2 linked regions of the Azospirillum brasilense genome follow. The main gene of each other region encodes a partner of the protein of the gene in region 2 in a complex. Links are inferred from orthologs where the notes say so. Each region holds a gene or a part of one and is shown on either strand. Other genes may lie near its edges. The genes, in order: AMK58_RS07370 and dnaG.

What was found.
Region 1: the proteins of dnaG (region 2) and AMK58_RS07370 are in contact, whole or in part, in a crystal structure (PDB 2R6A), measured with the Geobacillus stearothermophilus proteins. The link is inferred for Azospirillum brasilense from one-to-one orthologs. Residues at the interface, in WP_049624496.1 of Geobacillus stearothermophilus: Lys456, Leu457, Leu458, Pro459, Ala460, Asn463, Ala464, Leu467, Leu535, Leu536, Ile537, Ala538, Gln544, Glu545, Asp548, Tyr549, His552; in WP_033016901.1 of Geobacillus stearothermophilus: Ser13, Glu15, Ala16, Gln18, Glu91, Leu92, Asp94, Ala95, Val96, Pro97, Thr98, Ala99, Ala100, Asn101, Tyr104, Tyr105, Ile108.

Annotation. Positions count from the first base shown.
Region 1 is NZ_CP012914.1:1,600,441-1,608,337, forward strand. What follows is about bases 3,459-6,286. They hold AMK58_RS07370 (replicative DNA helicase), read right to left. Parts: upstream 5,725-6,286; coding sequence 4,192-5,724; downstream 3,459-4,191. Other genes in these bases: alr (alanine racemase), read right to left, coding at 3,459-4,214; AMK58_RS07375 (SAM-dependent methyltransferase), read right to left, coding at 5,907-6,286. In the rest of the region: map (type I methionyl aminopeptidase), read left to right, coding at 1-589; AMK58_RS07345 (NUDIX hydrolase), read left to right, coding at 586-1,176; AMK58_RS07350 (hypothetical protein), read right to left, coding at 1,180-1,398; AMK58_RS07355 (ABC transporter ATP-binding protein), read right to left, coding at 1,502-2,293; AMK58_RS07360 (MlaE family ABC transporter permease), read right to left, coding at 2,302-3,078; more of alr, read right to left, coding at 3,078-3,458; more of AMK58_RS07375, read right to left, coding at 6,287-7,160; rplI (50S ribosomal protein L9), read right to left, coding at 7,412-7,897. UniProt on the Escherichia coli protein: The main replicative DNA helicase, it participates in initiation and elongation during chromosome replication. Travels ahead of the DNA replisome, separating dsDNA into templates for DNA synthesis.
Region 2 is NZ_CP012914.1:2,132,460-2,140,452, forward strand. The notes cover bases 1-2,924. They hold dnaG (DNA primase), read right to left. Parts: upstream 2,468-2,924; coding sequence 533-2,467; downstream 1-532. Other genes in these bases: rpoD (RNA polymerase sigma factor RpoD), read right to left, coding at 1-347; AMK58_RS09860 (GatB/YqeY domain-containing protein), read right to left, coding at 2,506-2,924. Outside these bases: more of AMK58_RS09860, read right to left, coding at 2,925-2,967; carA (glutamine-hydrolyzing carbamoyl-phosphate synthase small subunit), read left to right, coding at 3,431-4,606; AMK58_RS09870 (response regulator), read left to right, coding at 4,913-7,951. UniProt on the Escherichia coli protein: RNA polymerase that catalyzes the synthesis of short RNA molecules used as primers for DNA polymerase during DNA replication.

The sequences.
Region 1 (7,897 bases), 530 kb from region 2 along the record:
TGTGGTGAATCACGGCATTCCGTCCGACGACAAGACGCTGGTCGACGGCGACATCGTGAACGTCGACGTGACGGTGATCCTGGACGGCTGGTACGGCGACACCAGCCGAATGTTCTTCGTCGGCGACAAGATCGGGGTGAAGGCGCGCAAGTTGGTCGACATCACCTATAAGGCGATGATGGCCGGCATCGCGCAGGCCAAGCCGGGCAACCATTTGGGCGACATCGGCCACGCCATCCAGACCCTGGCCGAGTCCCACCGCTACGGCGTGGTGCGCGACTTCGGCGGGCACGGCATCGGGCGGGTGTTCCACGACGCGCCGCATGTCGACCATTTCGGCAAGCGCGGCACCGGGGTTCTGCTGGTTCCCGGCATGGTCTTCACCATCGAGCCGATGCTCAACGCCGGCAAGCCGGACGTGAAGATCCTGTCGGACGGCTGGACCACCGTCACCCGCGACCGCTCCCTGTCCGCCCAGTTCGAGCATCAGGTCGGCATCACGGAGACGGGCTGCGAGATCTTCACCCTGTCGCCGGCGGGCTTCACCCAGCCGCCCTATGGGACGGTTGCCGGGGCCGACGCGGCATGAGCGGGGAGTTGAAGCCCTGGACGGTCCTGGAGCGCCGAACCCTCCTCGATGCCGGACCTTTCCTGAAGGTGCACGCCGAGACCATCGAGACGCCGGAGGGCCGGCGGGTGGAGAACTTCTATCAGGTCGAGCAGATGGACTTCGTCCAGATGTTCGTTGAGGATGAGGATGGGCGCGTCCTGATGCTGCGCACCTACAAGCATGGCCCGCGGCGCGTCAGCCAGACTTTTCCCGCCGGGGCCCTGAACCCCGGTGAGGATCCGCTGGCCGCGGCGAAGCGGGAGCTTCTGGAGGAAACCGGCTACGCCGCGGAGGACTGGACCGCGCTCGGCTCCTACGTGGTGCAGGGCAACCAGCGCGGTTGCGTCTGCCATATGTTCCACGCCCGTAACGCCCGGAAGGTGGCCGAGGCGGACTCCGGGGACCTGGAGGAAATGCGGTTGGAGCTGCTGACCCGTGCGGAGCTGTTCGCCGCGGCGGCAGCGGGCGATTACGCCCTGCTGCCGGTCATCGCCATGCTGGGCGCCGTTCTGCTGCCGGACCTGCGTGACAATCTCGCGCGGTCGGCGGTGCGTCCGGTGCCCTGACGGTCACTTTCCGTCGGTCGGGCCGGCGAAGAAATGGGCGAGCGCGTCGGCGGCTTCGAGCGACAGCTGGTTGTCGTTCTTGAGGAGCTGCTCGTGGGCGTTCTTGATCGTCTGCACCGTCTCTTCGTTGGTCAGCAGCCCCTTGGCTTGGAGCGTCTCCAGAATCTTGGCGCTCAGCATGAAGCTCGCGAAGGCCAGTCCGTTCGTGGTGATGTCCGCCATGCTCGTCTCTCCGATGGGACGCCGGCCTGTCGTGGCCGGCGTTCGTTCTGGCCGACCCTACCGGGCGGCAGGTTAATATTGCACGAACCGGCGCCGCGGCGCTTTACAGCGCCCGCACCTGCATCTTGATCGGTCCTTCGCCCCGGCCATGGACGAACTGGTCCACATAGGGGTTGCCGGAATGGTCGATGTCGTTGGCGTGGCCGGTCCAGATGATCCGGCCCTGGTAGATCATCGCCACGCGGTCGGCGATCTTGCGGGCCGAGGCCATGTCGTGCGTGATCGTGACGGCGGTGGCGCCGAGATCCTTCACGCATTTCACGATCAGCTCGTTGATCACGTCGGCCATGATCGGGTCGAGGCCGGTCGTCGGCTCGTCGAAGAAGATGATCTCCGGCTCGTCGGCGATGGCGCGGGCGAGGCCGACGCGCTTCTGCATGCCGCCCGACAGCTCCGACGGGAACAGCTCGCCCACCTCCGGGCCGAGTCCGACCGCGCCCATCTTGGCGATGGCGATGTCCTTGGCCTTGGCGCGCGGCATGTGCTCGCCCTGGATCAGGCCGAAGGCGACGTTCTCCCAGACCTTCAGGCTGTCGAACAGGGCGGCGCCCTGGAACAGCATGCCGAACTTGTGCAGCAGTTTCTCGCGCTCGCGCGGGCGCAGCTTCGTCGTCTCCTCGCCATCGACGCGGATGGAGCCGCTGTCCGGCGACAGCAGCCCGAGGATGCATTTCAGCATCACCGACTTGCCGGTGCCCGACCCGCCGATGACGACCAACGATTCGCCGCGCCCGACCTCCAGGTCGATGCCGTTGAGCACGACCTTCGGTCCGAACGCCTTGTGCACGTTCTTCAGCGAAATCTTCGGCGGATGAGCGGGGGGAACCTGGGACATGGAGTCGCTCACTTCGTCGAGAAGAAGATGCCGGTGATGAGGTAGTTCCACACCAGGATCAGGATGGAGGCCGACACCACCGCGTTGGTCGTCGCCGCACCCACGCCCTGGGCGCCGCCACGGGAATGGTAGCCGTGATAGCAGCCCATCAGCGACACCATGAAGCCGAACACCGCCGCCTTGACGAGGCCGGAAATCACGTCGACCGGTTCCAGGAACTCCCAGGTCCGGCCGATGTAGGAGGCTGGGTTGAAGTCCAGCCGGTAGACGCCGACCAGGAAGCCGCCAAACACACCGATGATGTCCGCCACCAGCACCAACAGCGGCAGCATGGCCAGCCCGGCGATCAGGCGGGGCGCCACCAGATACTTGAAGGGGTTGGTCGACAACGTCGACAGCGCGTCGATCTGCTCGGTCACGCGCATGGTGCCGATCTCGGCGGCCATCGCGGCGCCGATGCGCCCGGCGACCATCAGGCCGCCCAGCACCGGCCCCAGTTCGCGCGTCACCGACAGGGCAACCACCGTGGCGATGGCGCCCTCCGCCTGGAAGCGGGAGAAGCCGGAATAGCTCTGCAGCGCCAGCACCATGCCGGTGAACAGCGCGGTCAGCCCGACCACCGGCAGCGAGTAATAGCCGATGTCGATCATCTGGCGCAGGATCTGCCGTGGGTAGAACGGCGGACGCACGCAGTGCGACAAGGCGGCGCCGGTGAACATGGCGAGCTTTCCGGTGGCTTCCAGAAAGATCAGGAAGGCCCGTCCGGTGGCGGCAAGGAAACCCATCAAGCGACCTCAGGCGGCGGTGGGTCGCGGTAGACCCTGTGGTAACGCGCGCCCAGCGAGGTCAGGATCTCGTAGCCGATGGTGCCGCCCTCGCTCGCCACGGTGTCCACCGGGCGGTTCGGGCCGATCAGCTCCACCAGCCCGCCGGGCGTCACCGCCTCGTCGGGAAGGTGGCTGACATCCACCGTCACCAGATCCATCGAAACACGCCCAACCACCGGAGCGGCCACGCCGTTGACGAAGACATGGCCGCGCCCGCTGAGCGAGCGCAGATATCCGTCGGCATAACCCACTGCGATGGTTGCGATTTTTCCTCTCGCCGCAACGCGGTGCGTGGCACCGTAGCCAACGGTCATAGGGCTGTCAACGTTGCGCACCTGAAGCAGCCGGGCGTCGAGCCGGATGGTGTCCCGCATCGGGTTCGACGCGGCGGGCGTCGGGTTGACGCCGTAGAGTGCGCAGCCGGGCCGCACGAGGTCGAAATGGAAGGCCGTTCCGTGAAAGATCCCGGAGGAATTGGCGAAGCTCGCCTTGGCCGTGGGAAGCCGCCCGATCGCCGAACGGAAGCGTCCGAGCTGCTGGCTGTTCATCACCGAGTCTTCGTCGGCGCAGGCAAGGTGGGTCATCCACACCTGGACGTCCACCCCCTCCAGCCGGGAGAGGTCCCCGACCAGCGTGTCCAGCTCGTCCGGGCCGAGCCCGAGTCGGTTCATGCCGGTGTCGATGTGGACGACGGCGGGAAGGGCCGTTCCCTGCGCCTTGGCGTGGGCCTGCCACGCGGCGATGTCGCCCAGATGGTTCAGAACCGGAAGGATGCGGTGGGCCGTGAAGTCGGGTGCGGTGCCAGCGGGCAGGCCGCCCAGCGACAGCACGCGGGCCTCCGTCGGCGCCACGGCGCGCACCGCCAGGGCCTCATCGAACTGGGCGACCACGAAGGTCCGGCAGCCGGCAGCGGCGAGCGCCGGAACGACGCGCTGCACTCCCAGGCCATAGGCGTTCGCCTTGACCACGGCGGCGCACTCGGCGGGCGCCACCCGGTCGCGGAGCTGCGTCCAGTTGGCGACCACCGCACCGAGGTCGATGGTCAGAACGGCGCCGGCGCGTGCCAGCGGATCACTCAGTGGGGCCGAAGTCATGGGTCGTGTCGAGGTCGCCGAATCTGGTGAACTGGCCGTCGAAGAACATGCGGACGCTGCCGATCGGGCCGTGGCGCTGCTTGGCGATGATCGCCTCCGCGGTGTTGTGCACCTCGGCGTAGCGCTTCTGCCAGTTGGCGTAGCGGTCGTTGTACTTGTCCTCCGTCTCCTCCGGCCGGCGGGCCGGCTCGGCGCGCTCAAGATAGTACTGTTCGCGGTAAACGAACATCACCACGTCGGCGTCCTGCTCGATGGAGCCCGATTCGCGCAGGTCGGCGAGCTGCGGCCGTTTGTCCTCGCGCATTTCCACCGCGCGGCTGAGCTGGGACAGCGCCAGCACCGGCACCTCCAATTCCTTGGCGATGGCCTTCAGGCCGCGGGTGATCTCCGAGATCTCCTGCACGCGGTTCTCGTTGCCCTTGGTCGAGCCGCCGCGCAGGAGCTGGAGATAGTCCACCACCACCATGCCCAGACCGTGCGTGCGCTTCAGCCGGCGGCAGCGGGTGCGCACCGCCGCGATGGTCAGGGCCGGCGTGTCGTCCACGAAGAAGGGGACACGGCTGAGTTCCTGGCTGGCCGCCACGAATTTGGGGAAGTCGCTGTCCTTGATCTCGCCGCGGCGGATCTTGTCGCCCGACACCTCGGCCTCGCCGGCAAGGATACGGGTGGCGAGCTGCTCGGCCGACATTTCCAACGAGAAAAAGCCGACCGGCGCGCCCTCGCCGCCGTTGGTGCGCATGTGCGCCTTGGCGGCGTTGAAGGCGATGTTGGTGGCCAGCGCCGTCTTGCCCATGGAGGGGCGCCCGGCGAGGATGATGAGGTCCGACGGGTGCAGGCCACCCAACTTGCGGTCCATGTCGCGCAGGCCGGTGGTCACGCCGGTGACGTGGCTGGACCGCCGGAAGGCCGTCTCCGCCGTGGCGATGGCCGCCTTCAGCGACTCGGAGAAGGCGACGAAGCCGCCGCGCACGTCCCCGGTTGAGGCGAGGTCGAAGAGCTGCTTTTCCGCCGTCTCGATCTGGTCCATGGCGTCGATGTCGAGGTCGTGCTGATACGCCTCGTTCACCATGTCGGTGCCGACCTCGATCAACTGCCGCCGCAGGAAGAGGTCGTGGATCGTCTTGCCGTAATCGCCCGCGTTGACCACCGTCACGACGTTGGCGGCGAGCTGCGCCAGATAGCCGGCGCCACCATCCGGTGCCAATTCGACGTCGTTATCGAAATAGGCCTTCAGCGTCACCGGATTGGCGATCTGGCCGCGCTCCACCATCTTGGCAATGGCCGAGAAGATGCGCTGGTGCGCCGGGTCGTAGAAATGCTCGGCGCGCAGGAACTCGCCGACCTTCTCATACGCCTTGTTGTTCACCAGGATGGCGCCGAGCAGCGCCTGTTCGGCCTCCTCGTTGTGCGGCGGCGTGCGGTATTCCGCCGTCGGCTTCACGGCAGCGGCACGGGACAGCCCGCCGTCGAGGGGGCGCGGCTCGAAAAGCTGGGTGGTCTTGTCATCCATGGCGGCACTTTAGCAAAGGGCGGGACGCAAAGCTGTGCGATCGGGTTAAGGATACCCACATTCCTGTGAGTAACTTTTGCCCACAGCCGGTGAAAGCTGGGGGTAAGGCGGAATTCAAAAGTTCTATCAAGAGCTTGGGCCGGAGCAAAACCTGTGGGCCGATGTGGCGCGGACACCTCTGGTCAAGCGTTGCTGGCACCGACGTTCCGGCCGGTGCGCAGGGGGCGGGGCACGGCGTCGGCCAAGGCCGTTTCGGCGCGCTGCATGTAATCGCGGACGAGCGGAACGGCTCCCAGCGAGCGGGCGATCTGCATCTGGAAAACCATGTGCCCCTGGTAGCGGAAGCTGATCTCGGCCCCCGCCAGATAGAACTCCCACATCCGGCAGAAGCGCTCATCGTACATCGCGCGGGCATCTTCCCGCCGTGCCGCGAACCGCTCCCGCCAGTGGCGCAGCGTCTCGGCGTAGTGAAGGCGCAGAATCTCGACGTCGGTGTTCCACAGCCCGGCCTTTTCCACCGCCGGGATCACCTCCGACAGGGCGGGCGAGTAGCCACCGGGAAAGATGTATTTGCGGAACCACGGGTTGGTTGAGCCCGGTCCATCCGATCGGCCGATGGCATGAAGCAACGCGACCCCGTCCTCGGCCAGCAGGTCGCGCAGCTTGACGAAGAAGGCCGGATAATGAGGCACCCCGACATGCTCGAACATGCCGACCGAGACGATGCGGTCGAACCGGCCGTCCATCTGCCGGTAGTCGCGCAACTCGAAGCGGACCTGACCGGCCAGTCCGGCATGGGCCGCCCGCTCCCGCGCCACGGCGAGCTGTTCGCGGGATAACGTGATTCCGGTGACTTGGGCGCCGGTCATGCGGGCCAGATAGAGCGCCATGCCACCCCAGCCGCTGCCGATGTCCAGGACACGCATGCCCGGCTGAAGCAGCAGCTTAGCCGCGATGTGCCGTTTCTTGGCCTCCTGCGCCTCGTCCAGCCCAGTGTCCGGAGTGGGGAAGTATGCGCAGGAATATTGCAGGTCGCGGTCGAGGAACAGCTCGAAGAAGGACCGTGACAGGTCGTAATGATGGGCCACGTTGCGCTGCGACCGACGCAGGGGATTGCTCTGCTGGATGAGACGCAGCGCGGGTGAGAGGGCTTCTCGCAGATTGCCCAGGACGCCCTGGACATTGTCCGTCCCGGCGCTCAGCAGTGCCAGGAAATCATAGACCGAGCCACCTTCGATGGACAGGCGGCCGTCCATGTAGGCTTCGCCGAAGCGCAGACGCGGATTCACCACGAGGTCGCGGTGCAGCGCCTTGTCGTGCAGACGCAGCGTGAGGGTGGGCGTGCCGACCCCCACGCGGTGCCTCCGCCCATCGGCCCCGACGATGTCCAGAGCGCCGGCGGTCAGGGCCGGGCTGAGCAGGCGGGCAAGCAGCATCGCGCATCTCCTCATCCGTCGAACACGACTCGGTCTGGTTCCTTCGCCGCGAGCGAATCACCGGGAACGAGAGTCGGAGTTCGGAACGGGGAGAGGCAACCCACCGGACGGGGCAGGGGGCGGGGCGTCCGGCGCATCCGGAAGGGGGAGGGGCTGGATGTGGCGGAGTGCGGAAAACGGAAAAGCCGCCTCGCCCCTTTTGGGGGGCGGGCGGCTTCCGGACGAGCGGACTGGTCTCGTTGAGCGGGCGGTCAGCCCTCCTCGGAAACCTCGGCCTCGGCGGCCTCGGGGGCCTCCTCGATCTCGTCCTCGTCGTCGCGCAGGTCGGCCGCAGTGACCATGCCGCCGCGGGAACGCTGCAATTCAGCCTCTTCCTGCGAGCGGGCGACGTTCACCGTGACGGAGATGCTCACCTCAGGGTGCAGGACGACGCGCAGCTTGAACAGGCCCAGCGTCTTGATCGGAGTCTCGATCAACACCTGCTTGCGGTCGACCTTGTAGCCGGCGGCGTCGAGAGCGTCCGCGACGTCGCGCGGGGTCACCGAACCGTACAGCACCCCGGTCTCGCCGGCCTGACGGATCACGACGACCGACACGTCGTTCATCTTGGTCGCCACCTGCTCGGCGTCCTTGCGGCGCTCCAGGTTGACGGCCTCCAGATGGGCCTTCTGCTTCTCGAAGAACGCCATGTTCGCCTTGGTGGCGCGCATGGCCTTCTTCTGCGGCAGCAGATAGTT
Region 2 (7,993 bases):
CGCACGGGGTCGTCGGTACGGCCGATGTCGTCATCGTCCAGATTGCCGGCGGACCGGCCTTCGCCCTCGCCGTCGGCGTTGGCGTTGCCTTCCGAGTCCTGCTCTTCCGATTCGACGATGTTGATGCCCATCTCGGAGAGCATGGCCATCGTGTCTTCGATCTGCTCGGAAGACGACGTATCCTGCGGCAGGGCAGCGTTCAGCTCGTCATAGGTGACGTAGCCACGCTCCTTGCCGCGGGCGATCATCTTCTTGACGGCAAGTCCCATGCCGTCCATGAGCGGGCCGTCGCCGGCCTCGTCCCGGGCTTCGGAAACTTCAACGCTGTTCGCAGCTTTCGTGGCCATGCGATCGATGCCCCCGCATTACCCCATTATAAAAACCCATAGCACGCATCGCAGCGGCCCCCCGCTGTCGATCCGCACCTGCTTAAACCGGTTGTGAACCGTTCCGGACCGTGTCCGGCCAGACCCCTCCAGGTCTCATTCCCTCCGGCCCTTCCCTTCCGCACCACGCCCGGCGGCGCCGGCCGCTAGGCATCGTCGAGATCCTCGTCATCCGTCATACCCATTCCGGACCTGATGACCTCCTGTTGAAGGGCCACGACCCGCGCGAAGTTCGCCTCGCTGTTGTCACGGGCCAAAGCCGCCTCCGCTTCTCTCAAATCGGCCATCACCTGCCTGTGATGCAGGTGATGCCATGTCGGCCACCACCCCCGTTTCGCGTCCAAGGAGGACGCATCCGGGCGTGCAAAGCCGGCATGGACATAGGTCGACTCGCTGAGCAGAGAGCGGACAATGGTATCATAGCCGGCGGAAGACAAGTGGCGACAAAGCGATGCGGCGTCAAGTCCCGAGTCGTTTTCCCGCCGTTCGGCAAGCAATCCAATGACCGCTTGGCGCAATTCCTCCAATTCCCGGTCGGGAAACGGCAGCATGCCCAGCGATTCGCCCAACTCATCAAACAACTCGGGATGATTGATGATCACGGCGAGCAGAACGCGCTCCCGCGCAGCGGCGAGGTTGCCGGGGTTGCGGCGGCGGTGGCCGGGCGGCGGCGCGGTGCGCAGGCCCGGCAGGCCCGGCGTGTGCCGGCGCGTTTGCTGGCCGAAACGCCCGCCCCCCTGCCCCCCGCCTTGCCAGGAGCCCCCCGGAACCCAGGGACCGCGCTCGTTGCGCTGGCGCGGCGGCGGGGCGAAGGCCTCGTCGACGCGGCGGCGCATCTCCGTGCGGTAGAAAGATTGCACGTCGCGGTCCGCGATCTGTCCGACCCGCGCGTCCAGGGCGGCTTTCACCGCCGCCTTCGACTCCGGGGTGCCGGTGGGCTTGCCCTCGGTCTCCATGCGCCAGACCGCCTCGGACAGCGGAATGGCCTCGCTGAGCAGCTCCTGCATGGCGCGGGGACCGTGCAGGCGGATCAGGCTGTCGGGGTCCTCCCCCTCCGGCAGGAAGGCGACGCGGGCGGAATGGCCAGGGGCAAGGTGCGGCAGGATGCGCTCCACCGCGCGCCACGCCGCCCGCCGTCCCGCGTTGTCGCCGTCGAAGCAAAGGAATGGCACTTTCTCCGCGTCGGGGATCAGCTTCCACAGCTCCTGGACCTGCGTCTCGGTCAGGGCGGTGCCGAGCGGGGCCACCGCGCCCTCGAAGCCGGCGCGGACCAGCGCGATGACGTCCATGTAGCCTTCGGCGACGATCACCGGCTTGCCGTCCGCCGCCGCCTGCCGCGCCCGCGACAGCCCATACAACAGCGTTCCCTTGTGGAACAGAGGCGTGTCGGCGGTGTTGACGTATTTCGGACCGTCACCCTCCAGGATGCGCCCGCCGAAGGCGACCACCCGGCCGCGCCGGTCGGTCACCGGGAAGATCACCCGGTTGCGGAAGAAGCTGTAGGGCGTGCGCCCGTCCTCCGGCCGCTTGAGCAGGCCGGCGGTCACCATGTCCTCTTCCGAGAAGCCCTGCTTCAGAAGCTGGCTGCGCAGCGCGCCGGAATCGCCGGGGGCGAAGCCCAGGCGGAAGCGCGCCATGCCGTCGGTGTCCAGCCCGCGGCGCTGGAAATACTCCAGCCCGGCGCGCCCCGCGGGGGCGTAGAGCTGCTGCTCGAACCAGCGGGCAGCCTGCTCCACCAGATCGTGCAGCGTCTTGCGCCGCTCGTAGCGCTGCTTGTCCTCCTCGGTGGCGCGGGGGACCGGCAGCCCCGCCTCGCCGGCCAGCGCCTCCACCGCCTCCGGGAAGGCGAGATTGTCGTGGCGCATGACGAAGCCGATGATGTCGCCGTGCGCCCCGCAGCCGAAGCAATGGAAGAAGCCCTTCTGGTCGTTGACGTAGAAGGAGGGCGACTTCTCGTTGTGGAAGGGGCACGGCGCCTTGTACTCGCGGCCGGCGCGGATCAGGCGCAGGCGTTTGCCCACCACGTCCGACAGAGCGAGACGGGTGCGAAGCTCCTCCAGGAATTGGGGCGGAAAGGCCATGGGCGGGCGGCCCCCGTGCTAGATCGGAAACCGCACGCTCAGCAGGCCGAGAGCTGCTGCTTCACGGTGCCGCTGACCTTGGCGAAGTCCATCTGACCGGCGTAGCGGGCCTTCAGCTCCGCCATGACCTTTCCCATGTCCTTGATGCAGGTGGCGCCGATCTCGTCCACCACCGTCTTCACGGCGGCGGCCACCTCTTCGTCCGACATCTGCTTGGGCAGGAAGCCCTCGATGATGGTGATCTCCTCGCGCTCCTGCTCGGCCAGCTCCAGGCGGCCGCCCTGCTCGTACAGCTTGATCGACTCGCCGCGCTGCTTGATCATCGTCTGCAGCATGGAAAGGATCTCAGCCTCGTCGATGCCGTCGGTGACACCGCGCGAGCGCGCCGCGATGTCCCGGTCCTTCAGCGCGGCCAGGATCAGGCGCACGGTCGAGACGGCGCGCTGGTTCTTGGCGAGCATCGCCTGCTTCAAAGCCTCGTTCAGGCGCGTGCGCAGCATATGCGTGTGTCCTTCGTGTTCGTCAGGTGTGTTCGTCAGGTCGAAACGATCAACGGCCGCTCGGCAGCATCCGCACCGTCCCCATCCGTGGGATGGCGCGGGAGACGCGGCGCGAACCGGCAATATTCCTAAATTTGCGCCGGATTGCCACGTCAATTCCGAAGGGCCGCCTCCCGCCCTCCAACAGCCCCCAACCATCCCTCCAGCGGCCAAGCCCCACCGGTGAAGCACGGCGATTATGCAAACGCGCCGCTGGAAATCGGGGTACCAATCGTCATATACGGTTGACCGGCTCACCCGTCCCGACTAATCGATCCAGGCTCAGACACCCGAACCGCAAGGAAACGGGATGGCGGGGCACGGACCGACGACGACGCGTGCGCCCAGCGGGGCGGGACGCGGCGCCGACGTTCCGCGAAGCAGGAATATGTGGCCCGCGGCGGCTCTTGATAAGGTCTGAAGGATGGCTCAATCGACTCTCCCGGCGGGCGATGCCGGCGCTTACACCGGTGTCCTGGTTCTGGCCGACGGCACCGTCTTCAAGGGCCGAGGCATCGGTGCGGTGGGGGATTCGGTGGGCGAGGTGTGCTTCAACACCTCGATGACCGGCTATCAGGAAATCCTGACCGACCCCAGCTACGCCGGGCAGATCATCACCTTCACCTTCCCGCACATCGGCAACACCGGCGCCAACCCGGAGGACATCGAGACGGTGACCCCCGCCGCGCGCGGCCTGATCCTGCGCGCCGACGTCACCGACCCGTCGAACTGGCGCGCCACCCGCCACCTCGACGACTGGCTGAAGAGCTACGGGCTGGTCGGTCTGGCCGGGGTGGACACCCGCCGCCTGACCCGCCGCATCCGCGATCTGGGCGCGCCGAACGGCGTCGTCGCCCACGCGCCGGACGGCAAGTTCGACCTCGACGCGCTGGTCGCCAAGGCCAAGGGCTGGCCGGGGCTGGAGGGCATGGACCTCGCCAAGGACGTCTCCTGCCGCCAGACCTACGGCTGGGATGAGGGCGCCTGGACGCTCGGTGCCGGCTACGCCACGCAGGAGAGCCCGCGTTTCCACGTCGTGGCGATCGATTTCGGCGCCAAGCGCAACATCCTGCGCTGCCTCGCCGCGGCCGGCTGCAAGGTGACCGTGGTTCCGGGCACCGCCACCGTCGAGGACGTGATGCGCCACAAGCCGGACGGCGTCTTCCTGTCCAACGGCCCCGGCGACCCCGCGGCCACCGGCGAATACGCCGTGCCGACGATCAAGGGCCTGCTGGACACCGGCCTGCCGATGTTCGGCATCTGCCTGGGCCACCAGATGCTGTCGCTGGCGCTGGGCGCCAAGACGAAGAAGATGCCGCTGGGCCACCGCGGCGCCAACCATCCGGTGAAGGATCTGGCCTCCGGCCGGGTGGAGATCACCAGCCAGAACCATGGCTTCGTGGTGATGGAGGAGACCCTGCCCGCCGACGCCGAGGTGACCCACGTCAGCCTGTTCGACGGCACCAACGAGGGCATCCGGCTGAAGAACAAGCCGGTCTTCTCGGTTCAGTACCACCCCGAGGCCTCGCCCGGCCCGCAGGACAGCCATTATCTGTTCGACCGCTTCGTGGCGCTGATGGACGGCAAGCAGCCGGCCTGATCCCCGGTGAACACACCCGCCGATGACGAGAAGGGAGCCGCTTGCGGCTCCTTTTTCTTTTCATGCACGTCATCCACGCGGGACTTTCGCCCTCCCTGCCACTTTCGCCAGCGCCAGTCCCAATCGATCGAATGAGTTAGCCGGATTTCCACCCCTTTCGATAAAAACCCTGCTCCGTCAAAGCTGTGTCCTTTGCTGCCGGACTCTGCGATGGTTACGGGCGCGTCCATCGCTATGCATATCGGAGCATGACATCCCTTGCCTGTGCACGCTCAGGATGACAACGCACCCGCAGTGAACGACGGCGTGGCGGGCGATGACCAGCCCCAAGCCAGCGGCCTGTCGCTCCGCACCGGGCTGGTGCTGCTGGTCATGGCGGCGCTGCTGCCGATGCTGGGCTTCGCCGGCTGGACGGTCTTCCGCATGGCCGAGACGCAGAGCGCCGCGATCGAGCGATCCGGCCGGGATCTGGCGCGGACGCTGGCCGTCGCCGTGGACCGCGAACTCATGGCGATGGAAACGGCGCTTCAGGTTCTGACCACCTCCCCCCACCTGGAAAAGGGCGATCTCGCCGCCTTCCACCGGCAGGCGACCGAGGTGCTTCAGCACAAGGGCAGCCGGCGCGAGGGCGTCCACATCGTGCTGAGCAACGCCCAGGGCCAACAACTGATCAACACGCGCCGCCCGTTCGGCGAACCGCTTCCCCGCGCCGCGGTGACCGGCCTGATCCGGCGGACGGCGGACAGCGGCCAAACCCAGATCTCCGAAATCTTCATGGGCGCCGTCGCCCAGCGCCCCCTGGTCGCCGTCGCGCTGCCGATCACGCGGAACGGACCTTCGGAGCGTGTGCTGACCATGAGCATCCCGACCGAGATGTTCATCGAGGTGCTGCGCCAGCAGGGCCTCCCTGAAGGTTGGATCGCCGCGCTGTGGGACCGTCAGGGCGTCGTCATCACCCGCACCGCCTCGCACGACACCTTCACCGGCACGCCGATCTCGGCGGACGTGTTCCGCCGCACCGCCTCGACCAGTTTCGGCTCCTTCGACATCGTGGCGCGGGACGGCACGCCGCTGTTCAACGCCTTCGCCCGGTCGGAGCTGTCGGGCTGGACCGTCTCCGTCGGCGTCCCGCAGGCCCTGATCGCCGAGCCGTTGCGCCGGTCGGTCATTCTGGTGCTGTGCGGCGGCGGGGTGCTGCTGCTGCTCAGCCTGGCGATGGCGCTGGCGGTCGGGCGGCGCATCGCCGATCCGGTCGCGGCGCTCGCCGGCTCCGCCCTGGCGCTGGGGCGCGACGGCCCGCAAGCCGCGCTGACGATGACCGCCCCCGCGCCGATCCGCGAGGTCAACGCGGTGGCCGGCGCGCTGAACCGGGCGGCCCGCCGCCTGCGCGACAGCGAGGCGCGGCAGCGGCTGGTCATGGAGGTCGTCGGGCTCGGCGTCTGGCGCTTCGACGCGCGCAGCCGCCGCTTCCACGGGTCGGACCGCACCGCCGCCCTCCTGGGCGTGCCGGTGCTCGACGGCGCCTCGGTCGAATCCTGGATCCGCAACGTCGCGGCGGACCACCGCAACGCCATCCGCGCCGCCCTTTTCCGCGACGCCCCGTCGAAGGGCGAGCTGGAGGCGGAATTCCCCGTCGGGTCACCCGACGGGCAGGTCCGCTGGCTGGCCATGCGCGGGTCCTGCCTGACCGACCCGGACGGCACCACCCGCGCCGTCGGCATCCTGGAGGACGTGACCGAGCGGCGGCGCGCCCACGAGATGCAGCTGGGCGAGCTGGTGGACCGCCACGCCTCCGACCGCCGGCTGTTCGCTGCGATCATCGAGAGTTCCACCGACCTGATCGTCGCGGTGGACCAGGAGTGCCGCTACATCCTCTTCAACGGCGCCTACCAGCGGGAGGTCGAGGCGCTCTACGGCCACCGCCCGGCCATCGGCCAGCGTTTGCTGGAGATGATGCAGCATCTGCCCACCGCGCAGGTCACCGCGGAGTCCCTGTGGAGCCGTGCGCTCGGCGGGGAGCGCTTCACCATCGTTGAGGAGCTGGGCGACCCCACCCTGCAGCGCAAGCGCTACGAGCTGGCCTTCGGCACCATCCTGGATTCCAGCGGGCGACGCATCGGCGCCTATCACGTCGCCCGCGACGTCGAGGAGCGGGAGCGCACCGGGCAGGCCCTGCGCGAGATCGAGGAGACGCTGCACCAGGCCCGCAAGATGGAGGCCATCGGCCAGCTCACCGGCGGTATCGCCCACGACTTCAACAACCTGCTCCAGGCCATCGGCACGTCGCTCTACCTGCTGCGCGCCGCCGCCACCGGTGGTGAAGGCGGCGGCGGGGCCAGCCACCCCCAGGCCCTCGACATGGCGGAGAAGGCGGTGGAGCGCGGCGCCACCCTGACCCAGCATCTCCTGGCCTTCTCCCGCCGGCAGCGGCTTGAGCCGAAGACGGTCGATGTCGGCGCCCTGGTCACCGGCATGGGCGGGCTGCTGGAGCGCACGCTGGGCGGCACCACCCGCATCGTGACGGAGACGGACCCCAGCCTGTGGCCGGCGCGGGTCGACCCGAACCAGCTCGAAATGGCCATCCTCAACCTCGCCATCAACGCGCGGGACGCCATGACGGCGGGCGGCACCCTGACCATCCGCACCGGCAATTGCCCGGACGACATGGAGGGACGGCCGCTCGACCTCGCCGCCGGGGACTGCGTGTCCATCGCCGTCGCCGACAACGGCAGCGGGATGAGCGAGGAAACGGCGGCCCGCGCCTTCGAGCCCTTCTTCACGACGAAAGGCGTCGGGCACGGCACCGGCCTGGGCCTGTCGATGGTGCATGGGCTGGCCGCGCAGTCCGGGGGAACGGTGGTCCTGACGACCCGGCTGGGCGCCGGCACGACGGTGACGCTCTACCTGCCGCGGGCCGAGCCCGAGGAAGAGGCGGGTCCGGACGCCGAGGCGCCCCCGGCCGACCAGGCCCCGCCCCGCCCCGCCACCATCCTGCTGGTGGAGGACGAGGCGCTGGTCCGCATGGCGACCGCGACGGTTCTCGAGCAGTCCGGTTTCCGCATCATGGAGGCGTCCAGTGGCCCCGACGCGCTGGACGTCTTCGCCCGCGACCCGGAGGTGGACCTCGTGCTGACCGATTACGCGATGCCCGGCATGACGGGGCTGGAGCTGGTGCGGGAGCTGCGCGCCCGGCGCCCCGGCCTGCCGGTCCTGATGGTCACCGGCTATGCGGAGATCCAGCGGGCCTCGGCGCTGGACGGGCTGCCCATCCTGCAGAAGCCCTATCAGGCCAACGAGCTGGTCGCGCGCATCCGCGCCGCATTGCCCGCGGCGCCTCCTGCCTGACGGCCGCCGCCCGACCGGACGCCATGCCGCCGCCCGCCCCGT